2 regions of the Rhodoferax sp. LS1R11 genome follow, and region 1 is predicted to be linked to the other one. Evidence: riboswitches for the same ligand, from Rfam matches in the RefSeq annotation. Region 1 holds a riboswitch; the other holds the start of a gene.
What was found. A riboswitch is a leader RNA that binds a small molecule or an ion and turns the genes downstream of it on or off. The one in region 1 is predicted to bind glycine.

Region 1 (14,373 bases):
CGGTGACAACAACACCGACGCGGGCCGCAACAAGAATCGTCGTATCGAGATTTACCTGGCCGAGCGCGCCGTCGCCCAGCAGTAACCAGCCCGCGTTCAGCCCTTGGTGGTCAGGGGCTTGAGTGGGGTGCCGAAGCGCTCGCTGAGCGGTTCATGTCCCAGCGGCGGGAATTTGATCAAGGTCTCGGCCACCTGGTGGTCGGGAATTTGATCCAGCAGGTGGCGAATCAGGGTGAGTCGCCCGCGCCGCTGGTCGTTGAAGTCGACCAGCGCCCAGGGGGCTTGGGCGGTGTGGGTGGCTTTGAGCATGGCATCGCGGGCCAGCCCGTATTCAGCGTATTTCTCGCGCGCCTGCAGGTCAATCGGGCTGAGTTTCCAGCGTTTGAGCGGGTCGCTCAGGCGCTCCGCAAAGCGTTCCTCCTGCTTGTCCTGGTCGACGGTTAGCCAGTACTTGAACAGCAATATGCCGTCATCCACCAGCATCTGCTCAAACACCGGGGCCTGTTTCAAAAACGTCTTGACCTCGGCCTCCGAGCAAAAGCCCATCACCCGCTCTACGCCAGCGCGGTTGTACCAGCTGCGGTCAAACAGCACCATTTCGCCCGCGGCCGGCAGGTGCGGTACGTAGCGCTGAAAATACCATTGGGTCTGCTCCCGGTCGCTGGGTTTTGACAGCGCCACGGTGCGGCATTGGCGCGGGTTCAGCGTCTCGGCCATCGCCGTGATCAGGCCGCCCTTGCCCGCGGTATCGCGTCCCTCGATCACCACCATCAGCCGCTTGCCGGTGTGCTGCAGCCAGCGGGCCACATCGTTGAGCGCCAGTTGCAGCTCTGCGAGTTGTGCGTAGTACTCGTCCTTGCCGAGCTTGTCGGTTTTGCCGTTTTTAGTCTTTGCCATTGGCGCATGGTAGCGGAATCGCCACGCGCTGGAAACGGTACACCCCATCCGCGCCCAGGCGGCGCTGCAGCTGGCCCTCATACCAGAGCAGGTGCAGGTGGGCAATCGATTCCCCCATGGCAAAGGTGGTCTGGTGCAGGTCCAGCACCCGCTTGAAGAGCACCGGCAGCATGTCGGCGGCGCTGCCAGGCTGCGCGGTGCAAGCGGCCAATACCTCGGCCAGCCGGTCGCGGTGGTGGTCATGCAACTGCTGGATGCGCTCAAAGAGGCCCGTGAAGGGTTTGCCGTGGGCGGGCAGGGTGAGGGTGTCCGCGGGCAGCGCCCTGAATTTGTCGATCGAATCCAGAAACTCGCGCAGCGCATTGGCTTCGGGCTCCTGGTCGTACACACTCACATTGGTGGAGATGCGCGGCAGCATCATGTCGCCGCCTATCAGCACCTTGAGTTCTTCGCAATACAGCGCAATGTGTTCCGGCGCGTGGCCGTAGCCGCTGATGCAGCGCCAGTGCCGTCCGCCGATGGTGAGCTGGTCGCCGTCTTTCATGCGCCGGTACTGGTGCGGCACGGCGGGCACCAGGGTGGCGTAGTAGTTGGCGCGCGCCTTGATCTTGGCCACGGAATCCGGGTCGTTCAGGCCATGCAAAGCAAAAAACAGGGCGGCCGGTTCACCACCAAAACCGGAGGAGTCTTCGGTGCCGATGCGGGCCATGGCGTAGTCGGTGGCGCTGATCCACAGGCGCACGTTCCAGCGCTCGCACAGCCAATGGGCCAGGCCGATGTGGTCGGGGTGCATGTGGGTCACGATCACGCGCAGGATCGGCAGGCCTTCCAGCTCGGTGGCAAAAATCTGTTCCCACTGGGCTTTGGCCTCGTCCACGCTGATGCAGCAGTCCACCACGCTCCAGCCCGCCTGGCCGTCAATCTCATCACGCAGCAGCCACAGGTTGATGTGGTTGAGCGCAAACGGCAGGCTCATGCGCAGCCATTTCACGCCGGGCGCCACCGTCACGGTCTGGCCGGGCGCGGGCAAGGTGTCCCCCAGGGGGTAATGCAGGCGCTTTTCGAGCTCGTGGGCGGGGAGTGTGGCGGGTAAATTCAAGGCGGCTCCTGATTTGCGACATAATTGACGTTTACGTAAACGTCAACCATGGCGGCCATTGTAGATGCGGACATCTACGGTTGCAGTCACCTTGGGGCATCCTGAATTATGGCAATCACCTACAGCATCAGCGATCTGGCGAAAGAGTTTGACCTCACCACGCGGGCCATCCGCTTCTATGAAGACCTGGGGCTGCTGGAGCCGGAGCGTTCGGGCCCCGGCGGGCGCAACCGTGTCTACAGCGGGCGCGACCGCACCCGCTTGAAGCTCACCCTGCGCGCCAAGCGCCTGGGCCTGAGCCTGACCGAGGCCAAGGACATCATCGACATGTACGACAGCCCGCGCGACACCGGGCCGCAATTGCAGAAGTTCCTGCTGGTGCTGGCCGAGCATCAAAAACAGCTTGAAGCCCAGATGATGGACCTGCAGGCCAACCTGGATGAACTCAAGGTACACCAGCGCGAAGCCAAAGTCCTGCTGGCCAAGAGCCTGAGCCCGCCGGACGCCAAAAGCACCGCCACCAAACCGAAGAAGACCCATGCAGCCTGAAGAAACCCTCTTGGAGCGCGTCCAAAACAGCTTTGACCGCCAGGGTCTGATGCAGCACCTGGGCGCCCGCCTGGTGCGGGTGGAGCCCGGCCTGTGTGTGGTGGCGCTGCCGTACTCCAGCAAGGTGACGCAGCAGCAGGATGGCTTTCATGGTGGCGCCACCGGTGCGCTGGCCGACATTGCCGCAGGTTATGCCGGTTTGACCCTGGCACCAGCGGGCATGGAGGTGGTCACCCTGGAATACAAAATCAACTTCATGGCGGCTTTTCAAGGCGGCGAACTGCACGCCACTGGCCGCGTGGTGAAGGCCGGGCGTCGCGTGATCGTGACCACCGCCGAGGTCGTCCACATCGACGCCGATGGCAAGCAAAGTGCCTGTGCCGTGATGCAGCAAACGCTGATGCCCGTGCCCAAAACGTATTGAACCCAACAATTAAAGGAGACACCATGAACAACATGCCCGGACTGAACTTCCAACTCGGTGAAGACATTGATGCGCTGCGCGATGCCGTGCGCGAATTTGCCCAGGCCGAGATTGCGCCGCGTGCGGCCGAGATCGACAAAACCGACCAGTTTCCCATGGACCTGTGGCGCAAGATGGGCGACCTCGGTGTGCTCGGCATCACCGTGGGTGAAGAGTTTGGCGGCGCCAACATGGGCTACCTCGCGCACATGATTGCGATGGAGGAAATCTCCCGCGCCTCTGCCTCGGTAGGGCTTAGCTATGGCGCGCACAGCAACCTTTGTGTGAACCAGATCAAGCGCAACGGCACCCCCGAACAGCGCAGCAAATACCTGCCCAAACTCATCACCGGCGAGCATGTCGGCGCGCTGGCCATGAGCGAGCCGGGCGCGGGCAGTGATGTGATCAGCATGAAGCTCAAGGCCGAAGACAAGGGCGGCTACTACGTGCTCAATGGCAGCAAGATGTGGATCACCAACGGCCCTGACGCCGACACCCTGGTGGTGTACGCCAAGACCGAACCCGAGCTGGGTGCCCGCGGAGTCACCGCATTCCTGATTGAAAAAGGCATGCCCGGCTTCTCGGTCGCGCAAAAGCTCGACAAGCTCGGCATGCGCGGCAGCCACACCGGCGAGCTGGTGTTCAACAACGTGGAAGTGCCGGCGCAGAACATCCTGGGCGGCCTCAACAGCGGCGCCAAGGTGCTGATGAGCGGGCTGGACTACGAACGCGCGGTGTTGACCGGCGGCCCGCTGGGCATCATGCAGTCGGTAATGGACAACGTGCTGCCTTACATCCATGACCGCAAGCAGTTTGGCCAGAGCATTGGCGAATTCCAGCTGATTCAGGGCAAGGTGGCCGACATGTACACCGTGCTGCAGGCCGGGCGCTCGTTTGCCTACACCGTGGCCAAGAACCTGGACCTGCTGGGTGTGGAGCACGTGCGCCAGGTGCGCAAGGACTGTGCTTCGGTCATTTTGTGGTGCGCCGAAAAAGCCACCTGGATGGCGGGCGAGGGCGTGCAGATTTATGGCGGCAACGGCTACATCAACGAGTACCCGCTGGGCCGTTTGTGGCGCGATGCCAAGCTGTATGAAATCGGCGCGGGCACCAGCGAAATCCGCCGCATGCTGATTGGCCGGGAACTGTTCGCAGAAACCTGCTGAAGGCTCCGGGTTTGACCGCGCAGGCGAAAATACGCCCATGACTTCATCACTACACAACCTGCTAGACAACAACCGCCAGTGGGCGGCCCGCATGGAGCAGCAGCGGCCCGGGTTTTTTACCCAGCTGTCGCATCAGCAAACCCCCAAGTACCTGTGGATTGGCTGCGCCGACAGCCGCGTGCCAGCCAACGAGATCACCGGGCTGGACCCGGGCGAGGTGTTCGTGCACCGCAATATTGCCAACGTGGTGGTGCACTCGGACCTTAACGCCCTGTCGGTCATCCAGTACGCCGTGGACCACCTCAAGGTGGAGCACATCATGGTGGTGGGCCACTACGGCTGCGGCGGCGTGCTGGCCGCGTTGCGCGGTACCCGCGTGGGCCTGGCCGACAACTGGCTGCGCCATGTGCATGACGTGAAGCTGCGCCACCGTGGCCGTATTGACCACTTGAGCGTGCCCGAGCAGGAAGACGTGCTGTGCGAGATGAACGTGATCGAGCAGGTCGGCAATGTGGCGCTGTCCAACGTGATGCAGGACGCCTGGGGCCGGGGCCAGAAGGTGGCCGTGCATGGCTGGTGCTACGGCCTCAAGGACGGCCTGGTCAAGGACCTGGGCGTGACCATGCAGGGCTCGCACGAGGTCATCACTGTGTTTGGCGAAGCCCTCAAGCGTTACCCGCGCGGCGGCATTCTGCTTTAAAGCGCCTGGGCATGTTTCCGCAACGTCTTGACTCCACGGTGGCCTACGACATCGCCAAGGCGATGATGGATGGCTTCAACCGCCATTACCAGTTGTTTCGCACCGAGTCGGGCCGCGCCAAGCACCGGTTTGAAACGTCCGACTGGCATGGCCAGCAACGGGCCCAGCGGGAGCGCATCGAGTTCTACGACCTGCGCGTGCGCGAGGCCTCCACCCGGCTGGAGCGAGAGTTCAAGGCGGGTGAGCAGCCCATGGACATCTGGCAACAGGTCAAGCTGCATTACATCGGCCTGCTGGTCAACCACCACCAGCCGGAGCTGGCCGAGACCTTCTTCAATTCAGTCACCACCAAAATCCTGCACCGCACGCACTTTCACAACGACTTTATTTTTGTGCGACCGGCGGTCAGCACCGAGTACATCGAAAACGGCGAGTCCGAGAAGCGCCCCACCTACCGGGCCTACTACCCGTCCAACAGCAGCATGCAAACGGCGCTGGAGGAGATGGTGGCCGACTTTGACTTGCGCCGCGAGTTTGAAGACCTGTCCCGTGATGTGGGCCATGTGGTGCGCGCCATGACCGCCACGCTGGGGGAGGCCAAGCTGCGCGCCAATTTTCAGGTGCAAGTGCTGACCAGCCTGTTCTTTCGCAACAAGGGTGCCTACATCGTGGGCAAGCTGATCAACGGCTTCAACGAATTTCCGTTTGCGCTACCGGTGCTGCATGCGCCGGTGGGCGACACGCTGGTGATTGATGCCGTGCTGTCTGGCGAAGACGACCTGCTGATGCTGTTCAGCTTTGCGCGCGCCTACTTCATGGTGGACATGGAAATCCCCAGCGCCTACGTGCAGTTTCTGCGCAGCATGATGCCGCGCAAACCACGCAATGAAATCTACAACGCGCTGGGCCTGGCCAAGCAGGGCAAGACGCTGTTTTACCGCGATTTTCTGCACCACCTGCGCCACTCCAGCGACAAGTTTCGCATCGCGCCCGGCATCAAGGGCATGGTCATGCTGGTGTTTGACCTGCCCTCGTTTCCCTATGTGTTCAAGGTCATCAAGGACTACTACCCGCCGCAAAAAGACACCACCCGCGAGCAGATCAAGGGCAAGTACCTGCTGGTCAAACAGCACGACCGTGTCGGCCGCATGGCCGACACGCTGGAGTACAGCGAAGTGGCGTTTCCGCGCGAGCGGTTTGACGACGAGCTGATCCGGGAAATCGAGAAGTTCGCCCCCAGCCAGCTGGAGATCAGCGACCGTGATGGCGATGGCCATCTGGAGGTCATCATCAAGCACGTGTACATCGAGCGGCGCATGATTCCGCTCAACATCTACCTGCAGGAAGCGTTTGACGCGGGCGGTGCCAATGCCGCCGCTGAGGGCCCGGCCGCCGTGCGGGCACGCGAGCAGATCGAGCGTGGCGTGGTCGAGTACGGCAACGCCATCAAGGACCTGGTGGCAGCCAACATCTTTCCCGGCGACATGCTCTGGAAAAACTTTGGCATCACGCGCCACGGCAAGGTGGTGTTCTATGACTACGACGAGATTGAATACATCACCGACTGCAAATTCCGCAAGGTGCCCGCGCCCCGAAACGAAGAAGACGAGATGTCGGGCGAGGTCTGGTACAGCGTGGGCCCGCGCGATGTGTTCCCCGAAACCTTTGGCCCGTTTTTGCTGGGCAACCCGGCCGTGCGCCAGGTGTTCATGAAGCACCACGCCGACCTGCTGGAGGCGAGCTTCTGGCAGGGGCACAAAGACCGCATCCAGGCGGGCGACGTGATTGACGTGTTTCCGTATGACCGCGAAAGACGGTTTTCGTTTGTGCGGGATCAAGCCGCGTTGACTTGACCCGATTTAAAACTATTCAGCTTTTTTATTCTTCAAGGAGTTTGGTATGTCTGACCCGATCGTGATCGTGGGTGCCGCGCGCACCCCCATGGGAAGTTTTCAGGGCGATTTTTCAAGCCTTGCGGCGCATGACCTCGGTGGCGTCGCCATCCAGGCCGCGGTGGAACGCGCCGGTATTGCGCCTGATTCGGTGAATGAAGTGCTGTTCGGCAACTGCCTGATGGCCGGTCAGGGCCAGGCGCCCGCGCGCCAAGCCGGGTTCAAGGGCGGCTTGCTCATCAGCGCGGGCGCGGTGACGCTGTCCAAGATGTGCGGCTCCGGCATGCGCGCGGCCATGTTCGGGCATGACATGCTCGTCGCGGGCAGTGCCGACGTGGTGGTGGCTGGGGGCATGGAGAGCATGACCAACGCGCCCTACCTGCTGCAAAAAGCCCGTGGCGGCTACCGCATTGGCCACGACCGCATGTTCGACCACATGATGCTCGACGGCCTGGAAGACGCCTACGAGGCGGGCCGTTCCATGGGCACCTTTGGCGAAGACTGCGCCGCCAAGTACGGCTTCACCCGTGAAGCCCAAGACAACTTCGCCATCACCAGCGTGAAGCGGGCACAAGCCGCGACGACATCAGGTGCGTTTGCGGCTGAAATCACACCCGTGACGGTCAAGGGCCGTGCCGGTGACACGGTGATTGCCACCGATGAGGCGCCCGGCAAGGTCAAGCTGGAAAAAATCCCGACCCTCAAGCCCGCGTTCAAAAAAGACGGGACGATCACCGCCGCCAGCAGCTCCAGCATCAGCGACGGCGCGGCCGCGCTGGTGATGATGCGCGCGTCCACCGCTGCCAGGTTGGGGCTCAAGCCGCTGGCCAAAATCGTGAGCCACGCCGTGCACGCGCAAGAACCCAACTGGTTCGCCACCGCGCCAGTGGGCGCCGTGAACAAGGCACTGGCCAAAGCCGGTTGGGCCGTGAAAGATGTGGACCTGTGGGAAGTCAACGAAGCCTTTGCCGTGGTGCCGATGGCGCTGATGCATGACCTGAACCTGAGCCATGACATCGTGAACGTGAACGGCGGCGCCTGCGCGCTGGGCCACCCGATTGGCGCGTCCGGCGCCCGCATCATGGTCACCCTGATGTACGCGCTGCAGGCCCGTGGCCTCAAAAAAGGCGTCGCCACCCTGTGCATTGGCGGGGGCGAAGGCACGGCTGTGGCGCTGGAAATGCTATAAATTAGATAGCTGCTAGCGCACGTTGTATCTGGGCTAGCGCCCGATTTCTTATAAATTTTGAACGGATGCCCTCGGGCCTGACCCATGTTGCTGACCCCAGACCAGGAAATGATCCGCGACGCCGTGCGCGATTTTGCCCAAGCGGAGTTGTGGCCGAACGCCGCGAAGTGGGACAAGGAACATCATTTTCCCAAGGCGGCCCACCAGGGCCTGGCCCAGTTGGGCGCCTACGGCATTTGCGTGCCCGAGGAGTTCGGTGGCGCCAACATGGACTACCTGACGGTGGCCCTGGTGCTGGAGGAAATCGCCGCCGGTGACGGCGGCACCAGTACCGCCATCAGCGTGACCAACTGCCCGGTCAACGCCATCCTGATGCGTTATGGCAACGCAGCGCAGAAGAAGCAGTGGCTGACCCCGCTGGCCCAGGGCCAGATGCTGGGCGCCTTCTGCCTGACCGAGCCGCATGTGGGCTCCGATGCCTCCAGCCTGCGCACCACGGCGGTCAAGGACGGTGACGAATACGTCATCAACGGCGTCAAGCAGTTCATCACCAGCGGCAAAAATGGCGATGTAGCCATCGTCATTGCCGTGACCGACAAGGGCGCGGGCAAGAAGGGCATGAGTGCTTTTCTGGTGCCCACCCACGCGCCGGGCTACGTGGTGGCGCGGCTGGAAGACAAGCTCGGCCAGCACAGCAGCGACACCGCGCAGATCAATTTTGACAACTGCCGCATCCCCGCCGAAAACCTGATTGGGGCGGAAGGCGAGGGGTACCGAATCGCGCTGGGTGCCTTGGAGGGCGGGCGCATCGGCATTGCCGCGCAAAGTGTGGGCATGGCGCGCAGCGCCTTTGAGGTGGCGCTGGCCTACGCCAAGGAGCGCCAGAGCTTTGGCACGGCCATCTTCAACCACCAGGCGGTCGGTTTCAGGTTGGCCGACTGCGCGACGCAGTTGGAAGCGGCGCGCCAGCTCATCTGGCACGCCGCCGCGCTGCGGGACGCGGGGCGTCCGTGCCTCAAAGAAGCCGCCATGGCCAAGCTGTTTGCCAGCGAGATAGCCGAGAAGGTTTGCAGCGTCGCCATCCAGACGCTGGGCGGCTACGGCTACGTGAGCGACTTTCCGGTCGAGCGCATTTACCGCGACGTGCGCGTGTGCCAGATTTACGAAGGCACCAGCGACGTGCAGAAAATCATCATCCAGCGCGCGCTGGCCTGACCCGCCTGCCGGTGACTCAGGCCGAGACCGGCGTGCGGCCGGGCAGGGAGGCGGGCAGTGCCTTGGCGCCCAGGCTGTTGTCCACCAGGTTGCCAATCATGTCGGCCGTCATGGCCGAGAGTGTCCAGCCCAGATGGCCGTGGCCGGTGTTGTAAAACACACAGGGCGAACGGCCCCGCCCCACGCGCGGCAGCATGTTGGGCATCATGGGGCGCAGACCGGCCCAGGGCACCACACTGTCGGTGCGTACCCCCGGAAAACATTGCTGCACCCATTCCACCAGCGGGCGAATGCGGTCGGCGCGAATGTCGCGGTTCATGCCGTTGAACTCGGCCGTGCCCGCCACGCGCAGGCGGTCCTGCCCCAGGCGGCTGGTCACCAGCTTGGTGGCGTCGTCCAGCAAACTCACCATCGGGGCCGAGGTCTGGCTTTGCGCGTCCAGCAGATTGACGGTGATGGAATAACCCTTGACCGGGTAGATGTTGACCCGGTCGCCCAGTTGCGCGGCCAACGCGCGGCTGGCCGTGCCTGCGCACACCACCACGCCGTCAAACACCAGCGTGTCGGCGTGGGCGCCGTCCCCGGTGGTCAGGGTGACCTGCTTGCCATCGCTGCGCACCGAGCGGATGTCCTGGCCATACAGCGTGCGCACACCCAGCCGCTCTGCCGCAGCGGCCAGCCCGGCGGTGAATTTGTGAATATCACCCGTGGAGTCGCTGGGCGTGAAATAGCCACCGTAGTACTCGCCAGCCAGTGTGGGTTCAATGGCGCGCATTTCGGCAGGCGTGACCGCCTGGCGTTGCAGGCCGCCTTTGGCCAGCATCTGCGACACCTTGCCCGCGTGGTCAAAGCCGGCCTTGTCGCGGTAGATGTGCAGAATGCCTTCGCGTTGGTGGTCAAAGTCGATGCCTTCCTGTGCCGCCCAGGCAAACAGGTGATCGCGCGCCGCCATCGACAGGCGCACCGTCTCGATGGTGTTTTTCTCGTAGTGCGGCATGGCGGCAATGAACTCGGCAAACCACGATATCTTGTGCCAGCTGGGCTTGGGGTTCACCAGCAGGGGCGCGTCATGGGTGAGCATCCACTTGAGGCCTTTGACAATCGTGGACCAGTGGTTCCAGACCTCGGCGTTGGAGGCCGAGAGTTGTCCGCCGTTGGCAAATGAGGTTTCCATCGCGGCATAGCGGTGTTTCTCAAACAGGGTGACCGTAAAACCACGCCTGGCCAACGCATACGCGGTGGTGATGCCCGTGATGCCACCGCCGATAACAGCTATTTTTTTCATGAGGAAGATCCAAAAAAGAGTCGGGGGTTGGGACGGCGTCGGACATTCGACACCGTCGCCCCCTCTGTTTTGGACCTGAGAGATTCACACCCCGTCCGTGGACGGTGGGCGCTTGCTCCTGCGGTGGACCGGAAGACTAGCTCCGGTCACTCTTCAGAGTGTTTGCTGAACTGATACCGGTTCTTGTGCCTGAGAGATTCCGGGGCGGTTGCTCCTTCGGCGCTTGTATGCAGGGAGACTGCTTCAAGACTCTCCCGATATCATGGACGGGATTATGTCACTGCGGCGGTGGCCCTCGCTGGTCAGCCCATTTTTTCCATCGCGACAACCAGGAGCACCCCATGCCCATCACCAAAGGCTACCAGCAACTCGTCGATGAGGCCATGGCCCAGGTCACGACCTATTCGGTGCCCGAGGTTCAGGCCCGCCTGAACGACCCCAGGACGCAGATCGTGGATATCCGTGACATCCGTGAACTGGCCGAGGGCACCGTGGTGGGCGCTTTTCATGCGCCGCGCGGCATGCTCGAATTCTGGGTGGACCCGGCCTCGCCGTACCACAAGCCCTTGTTCGCCGACGAGTCCAAAGAGTTCATCCTGTTCTGCGGCGCGGGCTGGCGCAGCGCTCTGGCGACCAAAGCCTTGCAGGACATGGGCATGACCAACGTGGCGCACGTTGACGGTGGGTATGCCGAGTGGGTCAAACAGGGCGCCCCCACCGAAACGCTTGAAGCCCAAAAGGCCCGGCGCCAAACCAAACCCTGAGGCGGGGCGGGCCATGGGAATTGACGTGTTGATGCGTCCGGTGCGCTGCGGCATGGCGGCGGCAGCGGTCGCCCTGCTCGGGGCGTGTTCCAGTTTGCACCCCTGGCAAAACCTGCCGATGCAGCCGCAGGCGCGTGCGTTGCCAGCCGCGCCGCCGGATGCCCCGGCGGCCGACGAGCGCTCGATGGTGATGGTGGTCACCATGTCGGGCGGCGGTGCGCGTGCTGCGGCGTTTGGCTACGGCGTGCTCGATGCCTTGCGCCAGACGCGGGTACGCTGGCATGAGCGCGAATTTGCGCTGCTCGACGAGCTGGACGTCATCAGTGGCGTCTCGGGCGGCAGCATCATTGCGGCCTACTACGCGGCTTTTGGCGAGAAGACCTTCTCGACTTTCGAGTCTGCCTACCTGCGGCAAAACTTCCAGAACACGCTCATCAACGACATGCTGCACCCTGGCCGCCTGCATGACCTGTCGTCGCCCTGGTTTGGCCGCAGCAACCTGCTCGCGCAGCGGCTGGACGCGCTGTATGAAGGCAAGACCTTCGGTGATCTGGGCACCCGCGCCGGCCAGCCGCGCCTGCTGATTTCGGCCACCGACCTGTCGCTGGGCTCCAGCTTTGAGTTCACCTGGAACCAGTTTGCGCTGATTTGCTCGGACCTGGCCAGTGTGCCGCTGTCGTTTGCCGTGGCCGCTTCGTCCGCGGTGCCGATCGCGCTGAGCCCGATGACCCTGAAAAACCACAACGCCAACTGCCCGAGCCCTCCGCGGGAGGTTGCCGGTTCGTCCACCAGCGACTACCGCGTGCGCTTGCTCAAAGACAACCAGCGCACCTACCTGGATGCCAAAGTCCGCCCCTACATCCACCTGGTGGATGGTGGCCTGGCCGACAACCTGGGCCTGCGCAGCCTGCTGGACCGCTCGCTGGCCGACGGCGGCATCCGCGACAGCGTGCGGCGCTCGTCCAAAATCGCCATCGAAAAGCTGGTGATCATTGCGGTGAATGCCGAGCGCGACCCGTCCGAGCGCATTGATGACAGCGACACCGTGCCCCGCACCTCGCAGGTGGTGGATGCGCTGCTGTTTGGCTCCGGCGCGCGGGCCACACAGGAAACGCTGGGTCTGCTGAGCGACACCGCTCAAGCGTGGCGGCGTGAACTGCGCCGCGCCACGGCCGACGGCGCCGATTCGTTTGCGCCGGAGGCCCAGATTCATGTGGTCAACGTCAACCTGCGGGATGCGCCCGAGCCGCTGGGGCGCCGCGGGCTGCTCCAGATTCCCACGGCGTTCTCCATTCCGGGTGCGGACGTGAGCCGTCTGATTGAGGCGGGGAGCAACATCCTGCAGCAGTCCCCCGAATTCAAGGCACTGGTGCAGTCCCTGGGCGGCGAGCGACCAGCACCCTGAAGTCATTTGTCCAATATTTTTAACAAAAACGGGCTGTAGCCCATATGGAACTTGCGGAGCATGCTATGAAATTTGAAGCAATCCTGTTTGACTGTGATGGCGTGCTGGTGGACAGCGAGCCCATTGTCAATGCCGTCCTGCGTGACATGCTGGAGGAGCGCGGCTGGGCCATGACAGCGCCGGAGTGCATGCGCTTCTTTGTCGGCAAGTCGGTGCGTGACGAGCGCGTGGCGATTGAAGCGCACACCGGCCAGCCGCTCACCGACGCGTGGATGCAGCTCTTTTACACCCGCCGCAACCATGAGTTAACGCAGCGCCTGGAGATCATCGCGGGCGCCGACGCGGCCGTGCAGGCGGCGCACCGCCACACCGGCCAGCGCATTGCCTGCGCCTCGGGGGCGGACCGGTTCAAGGTGGAAATGCAGCTGACCCAGGTGGGTTTGATGGCGTTCTTCACCGGTCGGGTGTTCAGCGGCCACGAGATGCCACGCTCCAAACCTGCGCCCGACGTCTACCTGGCCGCCGCGCGTCACCTGAATGCGCCAGGCCACCAGTGCCTGGTGATCGAGGACACCACGGTGGGCACCACGGCCGGCGTGGCGGCGGGCGCCACGGTGTGGGCGTACTGCCCGATTCCGGCGAATGGGCCTGCGCTGTTGGCGGCCGGCGCGGCTCAATTGTTCGGCCATATGGGTGACTTGCCTGCCTTGCTGGCCGCTCTTTGACCGAGTGCCTGTTTGGCAGGCACCGTGTTGCAGCCCGCGCCAGATCAGGCTTTGGCGGGTTGTCCCGGCGCTGGTACACAAACTTATCCACAGAAGCTGTGCATGAGAAAAGAAATGCTTTCATCACTGCGCCATGGGGCCAGGCAGCTTCTTTGTATTTTCAAATTGGTTTGAAAAAATAGGTCTTGGGCCCGGTTTCAAGCGAACTTTCTGTTATGTAAATAGAGCTTGAAAGCACTTGTTTTGTGACTTATACCTGCTGCCTATTTAGTAGGCACTGCGTTGAAAGCACTGCCAGATGGGGAATTGGCTTGTTTTCCCTGCGGTGCTCCACAAAGTTATCCACAAAACATGTGCATGAACTTTTTTTCAACTCATTTGCCCTCGCCATGGACCCCTGCCTGTTTCGCAGGCACCGTGCTGCAGGCCGCGCCAGACAAGGCTTTGGCACGGTTGTTCCGGGGCTGCTGCACAAAGTTATCCACAAAATTTGTGCAGTGTCGGGTGGGCGAGTTGTGCTAGGGCGCGGGAGGGAAATGACTCAACCCAAGCGCCGGAACTCCGCCGGAGACTTTCCTGTCCAGCTCTTGAACGCCCGGATAAAACTTTTTTCATTCTGAAACCCCGCCGCCTGCGCCACTTGTTTGACCGGCCGTGCGGTACGCAGCAGCAACTCGCGCGCACGGCTCTGGCGCACGTCGTCTTTCAGCGCCTGCAGGGAGGCGCCTTCGTCTTTCAACTGGCGGTGCAGGGTGCGGGGCGACACATGCAGCAGGGTGGCCAGGTCGTCGGCGCTGTGGGTGTCCGCCGGGTGGGCCACCAGCGCCTGGCGCACGCGCTGCACCAGCAGGCGGTCGCGCCGGTACTGGCGCACGGTCAACGGCAGGGCGCGTTGCAGCATCTGCTGCAACGCGTGTTCGTCGCGCCGCAGTGGCAAGGCCAGGTAGCGCGCATCGAAGCAGATGCCTGCCGGTGAGGTGTCAAACGCGGTGGGGCTGGAGAACAGCACGCCGTACACCTCGGC
Region 2 (14,373 bases), on a different contig from region 1:
CCCATCACCGCGCACAAGGCGGCGGCGGCCATGGAGCAGGCCACGCCCACCTCGCCCTGGCACCCCACCTCGGCGCCGCTGATGGAGGCGTTTTCCTTGTAAAGGATGCCAATGGCTGCGGCCGTGAGCAGGAAGTCAATCACGCCTGCATCCGTGGCCCCCGGCACAAAGCGCGTGTAGTAGTGCAACACGGCGGGGATGATGCCGGCCGCGCCGTTCGTGGGGGCGGTGACCACGCGCCCACCCGCGGCGTTTTCTTCGTTCACCGCCAGTGCGTAGAGGTTCACCCAGTCCATCACCTGCAACGGGTCACGCAGGGCTTGCTCGGGGTTGGCGGTCAGCGCCTGCAACAGCGGCTTGGCGCGACGTTTGACCTTGAAGCCGCCAGGCAGCACGCCGTCGGTCGCGCAGCCACGTTTGACGCAGTCCTGCATCACCTGCCAGATGCGCAACAGGCCTGCGTCAATCTCGGCATCGCTGCGCCAATGTTGCTCGTTGCGCCGCATGATTTGCGCGATGCTCAGACCGTGTTGCGCGGTGAGCTGCAATAGCGCGTCGCCGCTGGTGTAGGGCAGCGGCAGCACCGTAGCGTCAGGTGCGATCGCCTTTTGGCGCGTGCCGTCGGCCGCCACTTCGTCACTCACGATGAAGCCGCCGCCCACCGAGTAATACACCCGCTGTTCCAGCTCCTGGCCCGCGGCGTCCAGCGCTACAAAGCGCATGCCGTTGGCATGAAAGGGGAGCGGTGCCCGCATGAAAAGCAGGTCGTCTTTCTCATGGAAGGCAATGCGGTGCGAGCCTGCCAATGCAAGTTGCTGGCTGCTGCGCACCTGCGCCAGCAGTGCGGGGATGTGGTCTACCTCCACCGTGTCGGGCTCATGGCCTGACAGGCCCAGCAGCACCGCCACATCGCTGGCGTGGCCCTTGCCGGTGGCGCCCAGTGAGCCGTGCAACCAGCAGCGCACCGTGGCCGTTTGCGCCAGCAAGCCGCTGTGCTGCAACCGCGCCACAAACTGTCGTGCCGCGCGCATGGGGCCCACGGTGTGCGAGCTGCTGGGGCCAATGCCAATCTTGAACAGGTCAAAAACAGAGACTGCCACGGGTGTTCTCCTGAAGTGCCGTCCTGAGGTCCTGCTTTAACTCGTTGCGTATTCCGTCAAAGGAACGCACGAGCAGAACAGGTTGCGGTCGCCATAGACGTTGTCCACCCGGCCTACGGGGGGCCAGTACTTGACCTGCTTGAGGGTGGCCAGCGGAAAGCCGCCCACCTCGCGGGAGTAGGGGTGGTCCCACTCGGCACCCATCAGGGACGCGGCCGTGTGTGGTGCGTGCTTGAGCGGGTTGTTGTCTTGCGGCCACTCGCCACGCTCGACCTTGGCAATCTCTTCGCGGATGGCAATCATGGCGTTGATGAAGCGGTCCAGCTCGTCCAGGGTTTCGCTCTCGGTCGGTTCGACCATCAAGGTGCCGGCCACCGGGAAGCTCAGCGTGGGGGCGTGAAAACCATAGTCCATCAACCGCTTGGCCACGTCTTCGGCCGAGATGCCGTTGGCGCCGCCACTGCTTTCCTTCAAGGGGCGCAGGTCCAGAATGCACTCGTGTGCCACATGGCCGTTGGCGCTGGCGTACAGCGTGGGGTAGTGGTCTTTCAGGCGGGCGCTGATGTAGTTGGCGCTCAAAATCGCCACCTCGGTGGCGGCTTGCAGGCCTTCAGGGCCCATCATGCGGCAATACATCCAGCTGATCGGCAGCACCGCCGCGTTGCCCAAAGGCGCGGCAGAGATGGCGCCAACGCCCTTGCTGGGCAGGCCGCCGGTCACGTGGCCTGGCAGGTAGGGCACGAGGTCAGCCACCACACACACAGGGCCCACACCGGGACCGCCGCCGCCGTGCGGAATGCAGAAGGTCTTGTGCAGGTTCAGGTGGCTCACGTCACCGCCAAACTCGCCGGGGGCGGCCACGCCGACCAGCGCGTTCATGTTGGCGCCGTCCACGTAAACGCGGCCACCGTGGGCGTGCACCATCGCGCAGAGTTCTTTCACGCTGGTTTCGAACACGCCGTGCGTGCTGGGGTAGGTGATCATCACTGCCGCCAGATGTTTGCTGTACTGCTCGCATTTGGCTTGCAGGTCCGCCATGTCCACATTGCCCTGCGCGTCGCAGGCGGTCACCACCACGTCGAGGCCTGCCATGTGGGCGCTGGCCGGGTTGGTGCCGTGCGCGCTGGCGGGAATCAGGCAGATATGGCGATGGCCCTGGCCATGGGCTTCATGAAAGGCCTTGATCACCAGCAAACCGGCATATTCGCCTTGCGAACCGGCGTTGGGCTGCAGGCTGATGCCCGCGTAACCGGTGGCCTGGCACAGCCAGGCGCGCAGCTGTTCATCAAGTTCTTTGTAGCCTTGCAACTGGTCGTGCGGCGCAAACGGGTGGATGTTGGCGAACTCGGGCCAGGTGATGGGAATCATCTCGCTGGTGGCGTTGAGCTTCATGGTGCAGCTGCCCAGCGGAATCATGCTGCGGTCCAGTGCCAGGTCTTTGTCGCTCAGGCGGCGGATGTAGCGCAACATGCCGGTTTCGCTGTGGTGTGTGTTGAACACCGGGTGCGTCAAATAGCTGCTGGTGCGGCGCAACCCGGTGGGGATCAGCGACTCAATGCCTTTGTCGAAAGCGGCCACTTCAGGCAGGGCCTGGCAGTCTTTGGCGAAAAAGCTCCAAACCTGCTCGATGTCGGCACGCGTGGTGGTCTCGTCCAGCGAGATACAGAGGTACTCTTTGAAGTAAATACGCAGGTTAGCCCCCGCCGCCTGTGCGCGGGCAGCTATTGAATTAGTAGCATCTCCGGTTTTGACCGTGAGCGTGTCAAAAGCACTGGTGTGGCTCAGCGTGCAGCCCATTTGTGTCAGGCCGCGGGCCAGGATGGCGGTGAAGGCGGCCACGCGCTGGGCGATGCGCTTCAGACCCTGCGGGCCGTGGTAGACCGCGTACATGCTGGCCACGACGGCGGGCAACACCTGTGCGGTGCAGATGTTGGAGGTGGCCTTCTCGCGGCGAATGTGTTGTTCGCGCGTTTGCAGCGCCAGCCGGTAAGTGGGGTTGCCATGCGAGTCCACGCTCACACCCACCAGACGGCCGGGCATGGAGCGTTTGAATTCATCACGGCACGCCAGGTAAGCGGCGTGTGGGCCGCCGTTGCACAGGGGCATGCCAAAGCGCTGGGTGGTGCCCACTACGATGTCGGCATTCCACTCGCCGGGCGGCACCAGCAGGGTAAGCGCCAGCAGGTCGGCGGCCACGATGAAAGCGGCCTGTTTGGCGTGGACCGTTGCCACATCAGCACGCAGGTCGTCAACTCGCCCGCTGGTGGACGGGTATTGCGCCAGCACCGCAAAGTAATCGCGGTTGGCCAGCAGGTCATTCCACTCGGGGCCCGACATAGCGATGAGTACTTCAATGCCCAAGGGCGCGGCGCGGGTCTGAATGACCTCAATCGTTTGCGGATGGCAGTCGCCGGCCACGATGAAGGTCTTGCTTTTGCTCTTGACGCTGCGCTTGGCCAGCGTCATGGCTTCGGCGGCGGCCGTGGCTTCGTCCAGCATCGAGGCATTGGCCATGGGCATGCCGGTCAGGTCGGTGATCATGGTCTGGAAGTTCACCAACGCCTCCATGCGGCCCTGGCTGATCTCGGCCTGGTAGGGCGTGTAAGCGGTGTACCAGGCCGGGTTTTCCAGAATGTTGCGCAGAATCACGCCGGGCGTGTGGGTGTCGTAATAGCCCTGGCCGATGTAGTTTTTGAAAATTTTGTTCTTCGATGCAATCGCCTTCAGTTCGGCCAGCGCTGCGGCCTCGGTGATGGCCGCAGGAATGGCCATCTGGCTGTGGCGCGCAATCGAGCGCGGCACGATGCCGTCAATCAGCTCGCGCCGTGAGCTTGACCCCACGACCTGCAGCATCAAGACCTCATCGGCTTCGTCCACGCCAATGTGGCGGGCCAAAAATTCAGAAGCGTTTTCCAGCTCGCTCAAGGGTTTGGCGGATTGCATCAACATGAAAATTTCCTAAATCAGGCGTTGGCAGAAAAACTGGTGTAGCCGGTTTCGTCCATCAGGGCGTCCAGCTCGGCGGGGTTGGCCAGTTTGACCTTGAAGAACCAGCCCGCGCCCAGCGGGTCGGAGTTGGCCAGGGCCGGGTCGGCGCGCAGGGCCTCGTTCACCTCGGTGATTTCACCGGTCACGGGCATGTACACGTCGGCCGCAGCTTTCACCGACTCCACCACACCGGCGATGTCCTTGGCGGCAAAGGTGGCGCCCACTTCGGGCAGGTCCACAAACACCACATCGCCGAGGGCGTCTTGCGCGTGGTGGGTGATGCCCACGGTGGCGGTGTCGCCATCAATCTTGAGCCATTCGTGGTCGGGGGTGTACTTGATCGTCATGGGGTTCTCCAAAAATGAGATGTCAAAGAAATTTAAAACTTAACCGCGGTAATACCGTGTGGGTACAAACGGCATGGCGACCACTTCCATGGGCACCGGTTTGCCACGCACGATGGCGTTGATTTTCACACCCGGCACGGCGAACTCGGACGCCACGTAGCCCATGGCCACCGGCTTGTCGATGGTGGGCCCCAGCAGGCCGCTGGTGACTTCGCCAATCTTGTTGCCTTGGGTGTCTTGCAGCTCGGTGTGGTCGCGCACAGGAATGCGCTCCAGTGCCATCAGGCCCACACGCTTTTTAGTGCCTTTTAGGCCTGTAGCCCCCGTACTATCTACGAGAGCTGCTAGTATTTTTGTAGCGCCCGGGAAGCCGCCTGCGCGGGCGCCACCGGTGCGGCGCATCTTCTGCATGGCCCAGTTCAGGCTGGCTTCCACGGGGGTGGTGGTGGTGTCGATGTCATTGCCGTACAGGCACAGACCCGCCTCCAGGCGCAACGAGTTGCGGGCACCCAGACCCACCGGTTTGACTTCGGCTTGTGCCAGCAGGGCGCGGGCCAGCGCGTCGGCGTGGTCGTTGTGGACGGAAATCTCAAACCCGTCTTCGCCGGTGTAGCCGCTGCGCGTCAAAAATACGTCAAATTTCTGCGTGCCGGTGTCTACCGCGAAGTTGCCTCCGGTCATGAACACCAGCTTCTCCACGCCGGGCGCCAGGCGCGAGAGGGCTGTTACCGCCTGCGGGCCTTGCAGCGCCAGCAGCGCCATCTCCGGCATCGGAATGACCTGGCAGCGCGTGCCGATGTGGGCCTGAATGTGGGCGATGTCACCCACCTTGCAGGCGCCGTTGACGATGACAAAAATCTCGTTGTTGCCCCGGTTGAAGAACATCAGGTCGTCGATGATGCCGCCGTCCTCATTGAGCAGCAGACCATAGCGCTGCTTGCCCACCGCCAGGTCGATCACGTCCACGGGCATCAGGCTTTCCAGGGCGGCTGCAGCGTCGGGCCCGACCAGACGCAACTGGCCCATGTGGGAGACGTCAAACAGACCGGCGGCAGTGCGCGTGTGGTGGTGTTCGGCCATCAGGCCGCTGGGGTATTGCACCGGCATGGCGTAACCGGCAAACGGCACCATGCGGGCGCCCAGCTCCAGGTGCAAGGCGTTGAGGGGTGTGGTCAACAGGGCGGAAGCAGGGGGCGCGGAGGTCTGGGACATGGCGGTTTCTCGGAGGGCAAGTCAAAAACTCGGCGCCCGCAAGCTGCGTACGCCAAGTGCTGCCCCCGCTGTCCGCTTTACCTGAGAGATTCGCCGGGCCTGCGTGCACCTGTTGCCAGGCAAAAGGTGCGCAGACTGCGGGTTGCTCCTTCGGTGGGCTGCTGGCCATGTGTGGGCAAGCAACCTCTCTCCAGTGGGGTTTCGTCAAAGGCCCTTCGGCCATTCAACGTTGGTCAGTCCTTTTGCCTGAGCGTTCAGACTGCTGCAATCAGCGGTCCTGCGCCTTCGGCGGTCTTCTCGGGGAAAACTCTCTCCTGACCGGATGGGATTCTAAACGAGGTGGGCGGAGGGGGTAAGACAGGCTCTCTTGTTCGCTCGGACTTACTTCAATAGCAACCAGCCACCCAACCATGGTGAGCTTAAGGCAGCGAATCCCATGACATTGAGTAAAACAGTGCCCCAAAATGCCGAGCGAAACGATGCCTTGGTGGATTTGTGACGCAAAAACTGTTGCGCAATGATTCCACCGGGCCAACCTCCGATAAGGCCCAGCATCAACAGCGAACTCTCTTTCGTTCGCCATCGGCCTGTTGCCGCGGCTGACTTGTCGGCGGCGTATGCAATAAAGCAAGCGACACTGAGGAGCAGATACGCGGTCGCGACCATACGCGGTATTGGCCAGAAAACAGCCAAAACCAAATAGAAAGCCATGAAGGCCGGAACGGCAAATAGCGTAGCACCGCCCCATTCGGCCGTTCTATTTCGGACGCGAGGTCGAATGGCCTGACTCGCACTTTGAAGTTGAACATTCTTTGCGCGCTTTTTGCCTTCGCGGTTGAGTTCAACCTCAAATGTCACGCGTTGATTCAACGAGGGACGACCCGCACGAGCCGGGAGGGCTGTGGTGTGTAGAAATATTTCCTGTCCGCCTTGGGCGGTTTCGATGAAGCCGAATGCACGGTCTTCGTTCCAGGATTTGACAATACCTTCGAATCGCATATAAATTAAAAGTGATGTGTGACACACAAATTTTAAGAGGCGAAACTGTATGAGTCGCTCTACATAGACATTCCAGAATGTCTTGGAAATCCATCAAACAGAAAACAAAACGGGGCCAAATGGCCCCGTTTTATTTACCAGTAATCTCGCGTCACATCCCCGCGTAATTCGGCCCCCCGCCGCCCTCCGGCGTCACCCACACAATGTTCTGCGTCGGGTCCTTGATGTCGCAGGTCTTGCAGTGCACACAGTTCTGCGCGTTGATCTGCAGGCGGTCCGTGTTGTCGTCGTTCTTCACGAACTCGTACACGCCCGCCGGGCAGTAGCGGGCTTCCGGGCCGGCATATTTGGCTAGGTTGATCGACACGGGAACCGATGCATCTTTCAGCGTCAAATGCGAAGGCTGCTGTTCTTCATGGTTGGTGTTGCTGATGAACACGCTGGAGAGGCGGTCAAAGGTGAGTTTGCCGTCCGGCTTGGGATAAATGATGGGTTTGCACTCGGCTGCGGGCTTCAGGTAGGCGTGGTCCGGCTTGTCGCGGCGAATCGTCCAGGGGATGTTGCCGCGCAGGACGAATTGCTCAAACCCGTTCATGAGGGTGCCCACGGTCAGGCCGTGCTTGAACCAGTTTTTGAAGTTGCGGTCTTTGTTGAGCTCGGTGTGCAGCCAGCTCTTCTCGAACGCTTCGGGGTAGGCACTCAGTTCGTCGTGCTGGCGTCCTGCGACCACGGCGTCATAGGCCGCTTCAGCGGCCAGCATGCCGGTCTTGATGGCAGCGTGGCTGCCTTTGATGCGTCCCACGTTCAGGTAACCCGCATTGCAGCCGATCAGGCAGCCACCGGGGAATACGGTCTTGGGCAGGGCATTGATGCCACTGGCATTGATGGCGCGTGCGCCATAGGACAGGCGCTTGGCTGTGACTTCGCCTTTGTCGTTCTCGAAGTAGTAGCGCACGTTGGGGTGGGTCTTCCAGCGCTGGAATTCTTCAAACGGGCTCAGGTACGGGTTGCTGTAGCCCAAGCCGGTGACAAAGCCCACGGCAACCTTGTTGCCTTCCATGTGGTACAGAAAGGCGCCGCCGTAGGTGTCGCTTTCCATGGGCCAGCCGGCGGTGTGCATCACAAAGCCAGGCTTGTGGCGGCTGGGGTCAATCTCCCACAACTCTTTGATGCCGAGGCCAAAGCTTTGCGGGTCACGCCCTTCGTCCAGTTTGTACCTGGCAATCAGTTGCTTGCCCAGGTGACCGCGTGCGCCTTCGGCAAAAACGGTGTACTTGCCCAGCAGCTCCATACCCAGCTGGAAGCTCTCCATCGGTTCGCCGTCTTTGCCCACACCCATGTTGCCGGTGGCGACGCCTTTGACGGAACCGTCGTCGTTGTAGAGCACTTCAGCGGCGGTGAAGCCGGGGAAGATTTCAACGCCCAGCGCTTCCGCCTGCTCGGCCAGCCATTGGGTCACCGCACCCAGGCTGATGATGTAGTTGCCGTGGTTGTGCGCGAAGGGCGGCAGCACCATGTTGGGCACACGAAAACCCGATTTCTCACCCAGGAAAACATAGGCGTCGTCGGTCACCGGTTGGTTCAGCGGCGCACCGCGTTGTTTCCAGTCGGGAATCAGTTCGGTCAGGGCCTTGGGGTCCATGATGGCGCCCGACAAGATGTGGGCGCCGGGCTCGGAGCCTTTTTCGAGCACCACGATCGAGAGGTCGGTTCCTTTTTCAGCGGCCAACTGCTTGAGGCGGATGGCCGTGGCCAGGCCACCGGGGCCGCCGCCGACCACGACCACGTCGTATTCCATCGCTTCACGGGGGCCGAACTGGGTCAAGATTTCCTGGTTTGTCATCGTGTGTCTCGTTTGAGGGGGTCGCTTGATAATAGGGCGGTGCCTGGTCGTCACACCATGCGCCAAGGGCAATGTCAATTGTTCTGCGGATTTTATTCGGTGACCCGATGGCCCTGAGGGGTCAATACCTGTTCAGTGGAGATTCTCTTATGGTTTACAGCATCGATCCTTCGGGCCGCCTGGCTTTTGTGACCGGCGCATCCAGCGGTTGGGGTGCCGAGTTTGCCAGAACATTGGCACGCGCCGGTGCTGTCGTGGTGCTGGCGAGTCGCCGGATGGACAAGCGCAAGGACCTGGACGCCGTGCTGATTGGGTTTGGATGCTGAGGGGGATCGCGGCCGGTTTGGCGGCTGGCGCCTTGTGGGGTCTCGTTTTTGTGGTGCCGCGCGTGACGCCGGGTTTGTCATCGGTTGACCTGACGGCTGGCCGGTTTGTGAGTTATGGCGCCGTCGCGGCGCTGATGATGGCCGTCACTTGGCGCTCACACCAGTGGCCCACGGTGCCCCAGGCCTTGACGGCCCTGGGCTTGAGCCTGGTGGGTGCAACCGGTTACTACCTGCTGCTGGCCCTGGCCATTCACCGCGCGGGGACCGAGGTGCCCACGCTCATCATTGGCACCATTCCGCTTTGGGTCATGTTGCTGGGCAAGCCGGTGGGTTTGAAATGGTCCTCCTTGTTGCCCGGGCTGGTACTGACGTCAGCGGGTCTGGTGCTCATGATGAATGCCATCCCGGCGGGGGACGTCGCGCCGGGGCATGGTGGCTCGCAGTTCTGGTGGGGCGTGCTGCTGGCCACGGTGGCCATGATGTGCTGGACTGCCTTTGCTATTCTGAATGCGGCCTGGCTCAAGCGGCATCCCGAGGTCAGTGCCGCCGAATGGACCAACTGGATCGGCATCGCCACCGGCGTGGGGGCCCTGATACTGTGGTTGCTGGCGGGTTCTGATGCAAAAGAGCTTCTGGCCCTTGATAACCGTGCGGAGTTAGCTATTGTTTGTATAGCAACTGGCGTGGGCTCAGCCTGGCTGGCTAGCATTTTGTGGAACGTGGCCAGTCAACGACTGAGTGTCAGCCTGTGTGGTCAATTGATTGTCAGCGAGACACTCTTTGCGCTTTTTTATTCTTTTGTGTGGGACGGCACCTGGCCGAGCCCGTCACAAGGGGTGGCGGCGGTGCTGTTCACGCTGGGCATTCTGGCCTCCATCCGGGCGCATCGCTGATGGGCTGGACGACCCAAAACCCTTGCCGTGGCCCAGCACGGGCCTGGGTGGGCGCGAACGGCTCGCTCAGTGCGCGCCTGGCTGCAGCGGGTCAGGTTTTCAGCGTTCAGTTGCTCGCTCAGGGGCGTCAGGCACTTTCCCCGGATGAGTCGCGTGCGCTTGGGTTGCCCCAGGTCCAGGCCGGTTATGTGCGTGAGGTGGTGCTGCGGGTTGATGGTCTGGCTGTGGTGTTTGCCCGCAGCGTGACGCCGTATGCCGCCTCGCACGGGCCTTGGCGTGCGATTCGCGGGCTGGGTCTGCGGCCCTTGGCCGATGTGCTGTTCACACGCCAGGGCATCTCACGCTCGCCGCTGGCGTTTACCGGGCTGAAGCCCTCCAGCCGTTGGCGGCACCAGGTGGCCCACGGCTGGCAGCAGGCGGGGGGCGGGGCCTTGGCCTTGGGGGCCTTGCCTGCGCGCCGTTCTGTTTTCACCCGCGGTGGCGCGCCCTTGCTGGTGATGGAAGTATTTGCATCGCCACAGCAGCCCTGGGCTTGGCCGGTTTCACGGCGCGTCAGCGCGCCCACTCGTCTATTGAGGAAAAAACCATGAAGATCGAATGCCCGTTGCAGGGGCTGCTCAGCTGAGGCTTATTTGACCTTCGGTGCCCGCCCCATCGTATAAAACTCGGGGTTGGGCATCATGTTGCTGAACGAGGCCATGCGGTTGGAGAGGCCAAAGAACGCGGTGATGGCGGCAATGTCCCAGGCGTCTTCGTCGGTGAAACCGTGGGCTTGCAGGGCGGCAAAGTCGGCCTCAATGATCTCGTCGGATTTGAGGCATACTTTCATCGCAAAGTCCAGCATGGCACTTTGGCGCGGTGTGATGTCCGCCTTGCGGTAGTTCACCGCCACCTGGTCAGCGACCAGCGGCTTTTTCTCGTAGATGCGCAGAATCGCACCGTGCGCCACCACGCAGTACAGGCACTTGTTGGCCGCGCTGGTGGTGGTGACGATCATCTCGCGGTCACCCTTGCTCAGGCCCGAGTCTTTCTTGAGCATCAAGGCATCGTGGTAGGCAAAAAAGGCCCGCCACTCGGCCGGACGGCGGGCCAGCGCCAGAAATACATGGGGCACAAACCCGGCTTTTTCCTGCACCTCCAGCACTTTGGCGCGAATGTCGTCGGGCAGGTCTTTGAGTTCGGGGGCAGGGTAGCGGGGCATGGTGAATCCTTTGATGTGGTCAATAGGGATGGAAGAATACAGGCTGTCGCCGCTAACATGGCACCTTCACTGGAGACCGTATGACTGCTGCCAACACAAACCCACTTATCGTTACTTCCGACGCATCGGCCTATGACCAGGGTCTGGCCATGCGCAAGCAGGTGATGGGCGAAGACTTTGTGGCCACCGCGTTTGCCAACGCCACGCCTTTCACCCAACCGATTCAGGACCACATTACCCGTGCCGCCTGGGGCGATGTATGGCAGCGCCCGGGCCTTGACCTGAAAACCCGCAGCCTGATCACCGTGGCCATGCTCACGGCGCTGGGCAAGCAAAACGAACTGAAGGGCCATGTGCGCGGGGCATTGAACAATGGCGCCACCGCCGCTGAAATTCAGGAAGTGCTGCTGCATGCCACGGTGTATTGCGGCGTGCCCGCTGCCGTGGAGGCGTTTCGCACCGCCAATGACGTGGTGGGTGGCCAGGTGTGAGGGTGGCCTGTTATGGCCGTGTGCCTTCAACCGTGGTGTCGTTATTCCCCGCTTCCGCCGTATCAGATGACAGGGCTTGAGCCTGAGTGTCTTCGGCGGGTTGAGGTGAAAGTCGTTTGTGACGACTGCGCCTGCTGTTGCGCGAACGTCGGCGCGCCGCTTTGGCGCGTTTGTGGGCCCGCAATAGCTTGATGCCATACCCCAGGAGATAAATGGCTACAGCTGCCGCGGCCCAAGGGGTGAGTTCATCAATCAGTTGCTCCAACATGATGGAGGCCCGCAGTTGCTCCTCCTTGACCTCGGCTTCGGTCCGGGGCCGCCCGGCCGTGTTGGAGGCGTCGCCGTAATTTCCCCAGGAGGTGGCTCTGGGTTCGTTGCCATTCCGGTCGTCGGACGAAAGGTCGCCGTCGGCCCGTTCCTTGAATTCATGGTTTTTGCGCAGACCGAGCTCGGATTCCATGTTGCGGACCGCGTTCAGAATGCCGGTCTGGGCCAGGTCGTCGTGCAGGGGACGAAGCGTTTCCTTGATGGAGTTGCCGATTTCATGCCCCAATGGGACATCCGCGGCCATGCGCGGTGCAGCGCCTGGCGTGGGGGTCAACCCGAAGTTCTGAAGGTTCGGCGCAGTGATGTTGGGGGTGTTGGTGGCGCGGGGTTCCCGCGGTTCAGTGGCTGGCGCTTCGGTGAATACGGGTAAGTTGATTGTTTCGTCATGGGGCTCCAGGGCGAGCCCGGAGACTGCGTTCGTTGTCGGTGCCGCGACGGCTAACCCCGGCACGCCGCAGGTCAAAGCCAGGACGAACGTGATTTTTAAGACGAGATGCCGATGATCAATGGAATTGTCCATACATGATGCTGTTTCGGCATTCACTATAAACGCTAACCCGCCATTAATTTGTGGACCAGGTCCCCCGTGTTGGACGCTTTGTACTTGCGCATGAGCCGGGCGCGGTAAATTTCCACCGTACGGTGGCTGATGTCGAGTGTTTTGCCAATCTCTTTGCTGGTCAGACCATCCATCAGGTGAGCGGCAACCTCACGCTCACGGGCCGTCAGCTCCGCCTTGACCGGGCGGCGCGAACTCAGGTCATCAAAGGTCCAGATGCCCGCCTCATGCGGATCGGCCTTGTTGAGTGCGCGGCCCGTGACATGGCACCAGAAGGTTTCGCCACTGGCGCGCTTCATGATGCGGTCGTCCGCATAAGTGCCATTGCGGTTCAGAATGGGTTCGATGCGCAGGCCGGTTCGTTCAAACTCAATGACGCTGGGGTACAAGACCTGAAACGATTGGCCCACCAGCAGTTCGTGTGAGGCGCCAAACATCTCGCACAGGTAGCGGTTGCAGTCCACCATCGTGCGATTGCGCGAAAGCGCCAGGCCCACGGGGGCTTGATCAAAGGCCAGTCGGTAGTCGATATCCATGTGATTTTTGCGATCCCTGTTAGGGTTTGTACTTTACGAAAAACTACGTATGCGCTTAGGTAGTATCGTAATGCCATTATTTGTTTGAAGGAGATCGACCCGTGAACAAGATTTACCCAAGCGCGAGCGCCGCGCTGCAAGGCATCGTCAGTGACGGCCAGCTCATGGCGGTAGGCGGCTTTGGCCTGTGTGGCATTCCCGAGGCGCTGATTGACGCCTTGCGCGACAGTGGTGTTAAAGACCTCACGGTCATCTCCAACAACGCGGGTGTCGACGGCTTTGGTTTGGGCAAGCTCCTGGAGACCCGGCAGATCAAGAAAATGATCTCCAGCTACGTGGGTGAGAACAAGGAGTTCGAGCGCCAATACCTCGCAGGCGAGCTGCAGCTAGAGTTCACGCCGCAGGGCACGCTGGCCGAAAAGCTGCGCGCCGGTGGTGCCGGCATCCCGGCGTTTTACACCCGCACCGGTGTCGGTACGCTGGTGGCGGAAGGCAAGGAGAGTCGCGAGTTCGATGGGCATGTCTACATCATGGAGCGCGCGTTGCTGCCTGAGGTGTCCCTGGTCAAGGCCTGGAAGGCTGACAAGAGCGGCAATTTGATCTTCAGGCGCACGGCACGCAACTTCAACCCCGCCGTGGCCATGGCCGGCAAGATCACCGTGGTGGAGGTCGAGGAGATTGTTGAAACGGGTACCTTCGATCCCGATGCCGTGCATTTGGCAGGCATTTACGTACACCGCCTTGTGCTCAATGCGAACCCTGAAAAGCGCATCGAGAAACGAACCATCACCGAGAAAGCAGGAGTCTGATCATGGCCTGGACACACGACCAAATGGCAGCCAAGGCTGCACAGGAATTAAAGGACGGTTTTTACGTCAATCTGGGCATTGGCTTGCCCACGCTGGTGGCCAACTTTGTCAACCCGGACATCGAAGTCTGGTTGCAAAGCGAGAACGGCATGCTTGGTATCGGCCCGTTTCCCACCGAAGACGAGGTTGATGCGGACCTGATCAATGCGGGCAAACAAACCGTGACCACCATCCCCGGCTCCAGCATTTTTGGCAGCCACGACAGCTTTGCCATGATCCGTGGCGGCAAGATCAACCTGAGCATCCTGGGTGCCATGCAGGTCAGCGAAAAAGGCGACCTGGCCAACTGGATGATCCCCGGCAAGATGGTCAAGGGCATGGGCGGCGCGATGGACCTGGTAGGCGGTGTCAAGAGCGTGGTCGTTTTGATGGAGCACGTGGCCAAGAAGAAGGATGGCACCATTGATCTGAAGATACTGCCCAGCTGCACTTTGCCGCTGACGGGTGTGGGTGTCGTGGACCGCATCATCACCGACCTGGCGGTGCTGGACGTGACACCGCTCGGCCTGAAGGTGGTGGAGATGGCCCCCGGCGTGACCCGTGAGGAATTGCAGGCCAAGACCGGTGTGCCGCTTCAATAGGCGGCTTGGGTCAAGGCCCAGGTGATGCGCGCAAACTCAGTCTGGAGTTGAGCGCGCAATACCGGGTCCAGGTTTTTCAGCGGGTCAGCGGCCCGCAGTTT

Region 2: another riboswitch for glycine. It lies ahead of gcvT (glycine cleavage system aminomethyltransferase GcvT); the one in region 1 lies ahead of AC097N_RS11705 (D-amino acid dehydrogenase).

What each region holds. Positions count from the first base shown of each region.
Region 1 is NZ_JBWMAW010000008.1:149,889-164,261, reverse strand. It holds gene AC097N_RS11755 (YiaD family glycine zipper/OmpA-like lipoprotein) at 1-85, shown strand, start outside; gene ppk2 (polyphosphate kinase 2) at 97-897, opposite strand; gene AC097N_RS11745 (MBL fold metallo-hydrolase) at 884-1,996, opposite strand; gene AC097N_RS11740 (MerR family transcriptional regulator) at 2,105-2,545, shown strand; gene AC097N_RS11735 (PaaI family thioesterase) at 2,535-2,969, shown strand; gene AC097N_RS11730 (isovaleryl-CoA dehydrogenase) at 2,993-4,174, shown strand; gene can (carbonate dehydratase) at 4,212-4,874, shown strand; gene aceK (bifunctional isocitrate dehydrogenase kinase/phosphatase) at 4,886-6,727, shown strand; gene AC097N_RS11715 (acetyl-CoA C-acyltransferase) at 6,774-7,955, shown strand; gene AC097N_RS11710 (acyl-CoA dehydrogenase family protein) at 8,040-9,170, shown strand; gene AC097N_RS11705 (D-amino acid dehydrogenase) at 9,187-10,455, opposite strand; glycine riboswitch at 10,510-10,622, opposite strand; glycine riboswitch at 10,623-10,722, opposite strand; gene AC097N_RS11700 (rhodanese-like domain-containing protein) at 10,797-11,219, shown strand; gene AC097N_RS11695 (patatin-like phospholipase family protein) at 11,233-12,624, shown strand; gene AC097N_RS11690 (HAD family hydrolase) at 12,690-13,349, shown strand; gene AC097N_RS11685 (AraC family transcriptional regulator ligand-binding domain-containing protein) at 13,891-14,373, opposite strand, start outside.
Region 2 is NZ_JBWMAW010000004.1:271,603-285,975, reverse strand. It holds gene AC097N_RS07980 (L-serine ammonia-lyase) at 1-1,100, opposite strand, end outside; gene gcvP (aminomethyl-transferring glycine dehydrogenase) at 1,137-4,049, opposite strand; gene gcvH (glycine cleavage system protein GcvH) at 4,064-4,435, opposite strand; gene gcvT (glycine cleavage system aminomethyltransferase GcvT) at 4,475-5,647, opposite strand; glycine riboswitch at 5,706-5,851, opposite strand; glycine riboswitch at 5,872-5,974, opposite strand; gene AC097N_RS07960 (DUF1294 domain-containing protein) at 6,029-6,646, opposite strand; gene AC097N_RS07955 (electron transfer flavoprotein-ubiquinone oxidoreductase) at 6,798-8,489, opposite strand; partial or broken gene AC097N_RS07950 (SDR family NAD(P)-dependent oxidoreductase) at 8,639-8,809, shown strand; gene AC097N_RS07945 (DMT family transporter) at 8,809-9,708, shown strand; gene AC097N_RS07940 (chorismate--pyruvate lyase family protein) at 9,708-10,298, shown strand; gene AC097N_RS07935 (peroxidase-related enzyme) at 10,337-10,909, opposite strand; gene AC097N_RS07930 (carboxymuconolactone decarboxylase family protein) at 10,990-11,400, shown strand; gene AC097N_RS07925 (hypothetical protein) at 11,411-12,247, opposite strand; gene AC097N_RS07920 (LuxR C-terminal-related transcriptional regulator) at 12,280-12,822, opposite strand; gene AC097N_RS07915 (CoA transferase subunit A) at 12,924-13,631, shown strand; gene AC097N_RS07910 (3-oxoacid CoA-transferase subunit B) at 13,634-14,272, shown strand; gene AC097N_RS07905 (spermine/spermidine synthase domain-containing protein) at 14,266-14,373, opposite strand, start outside.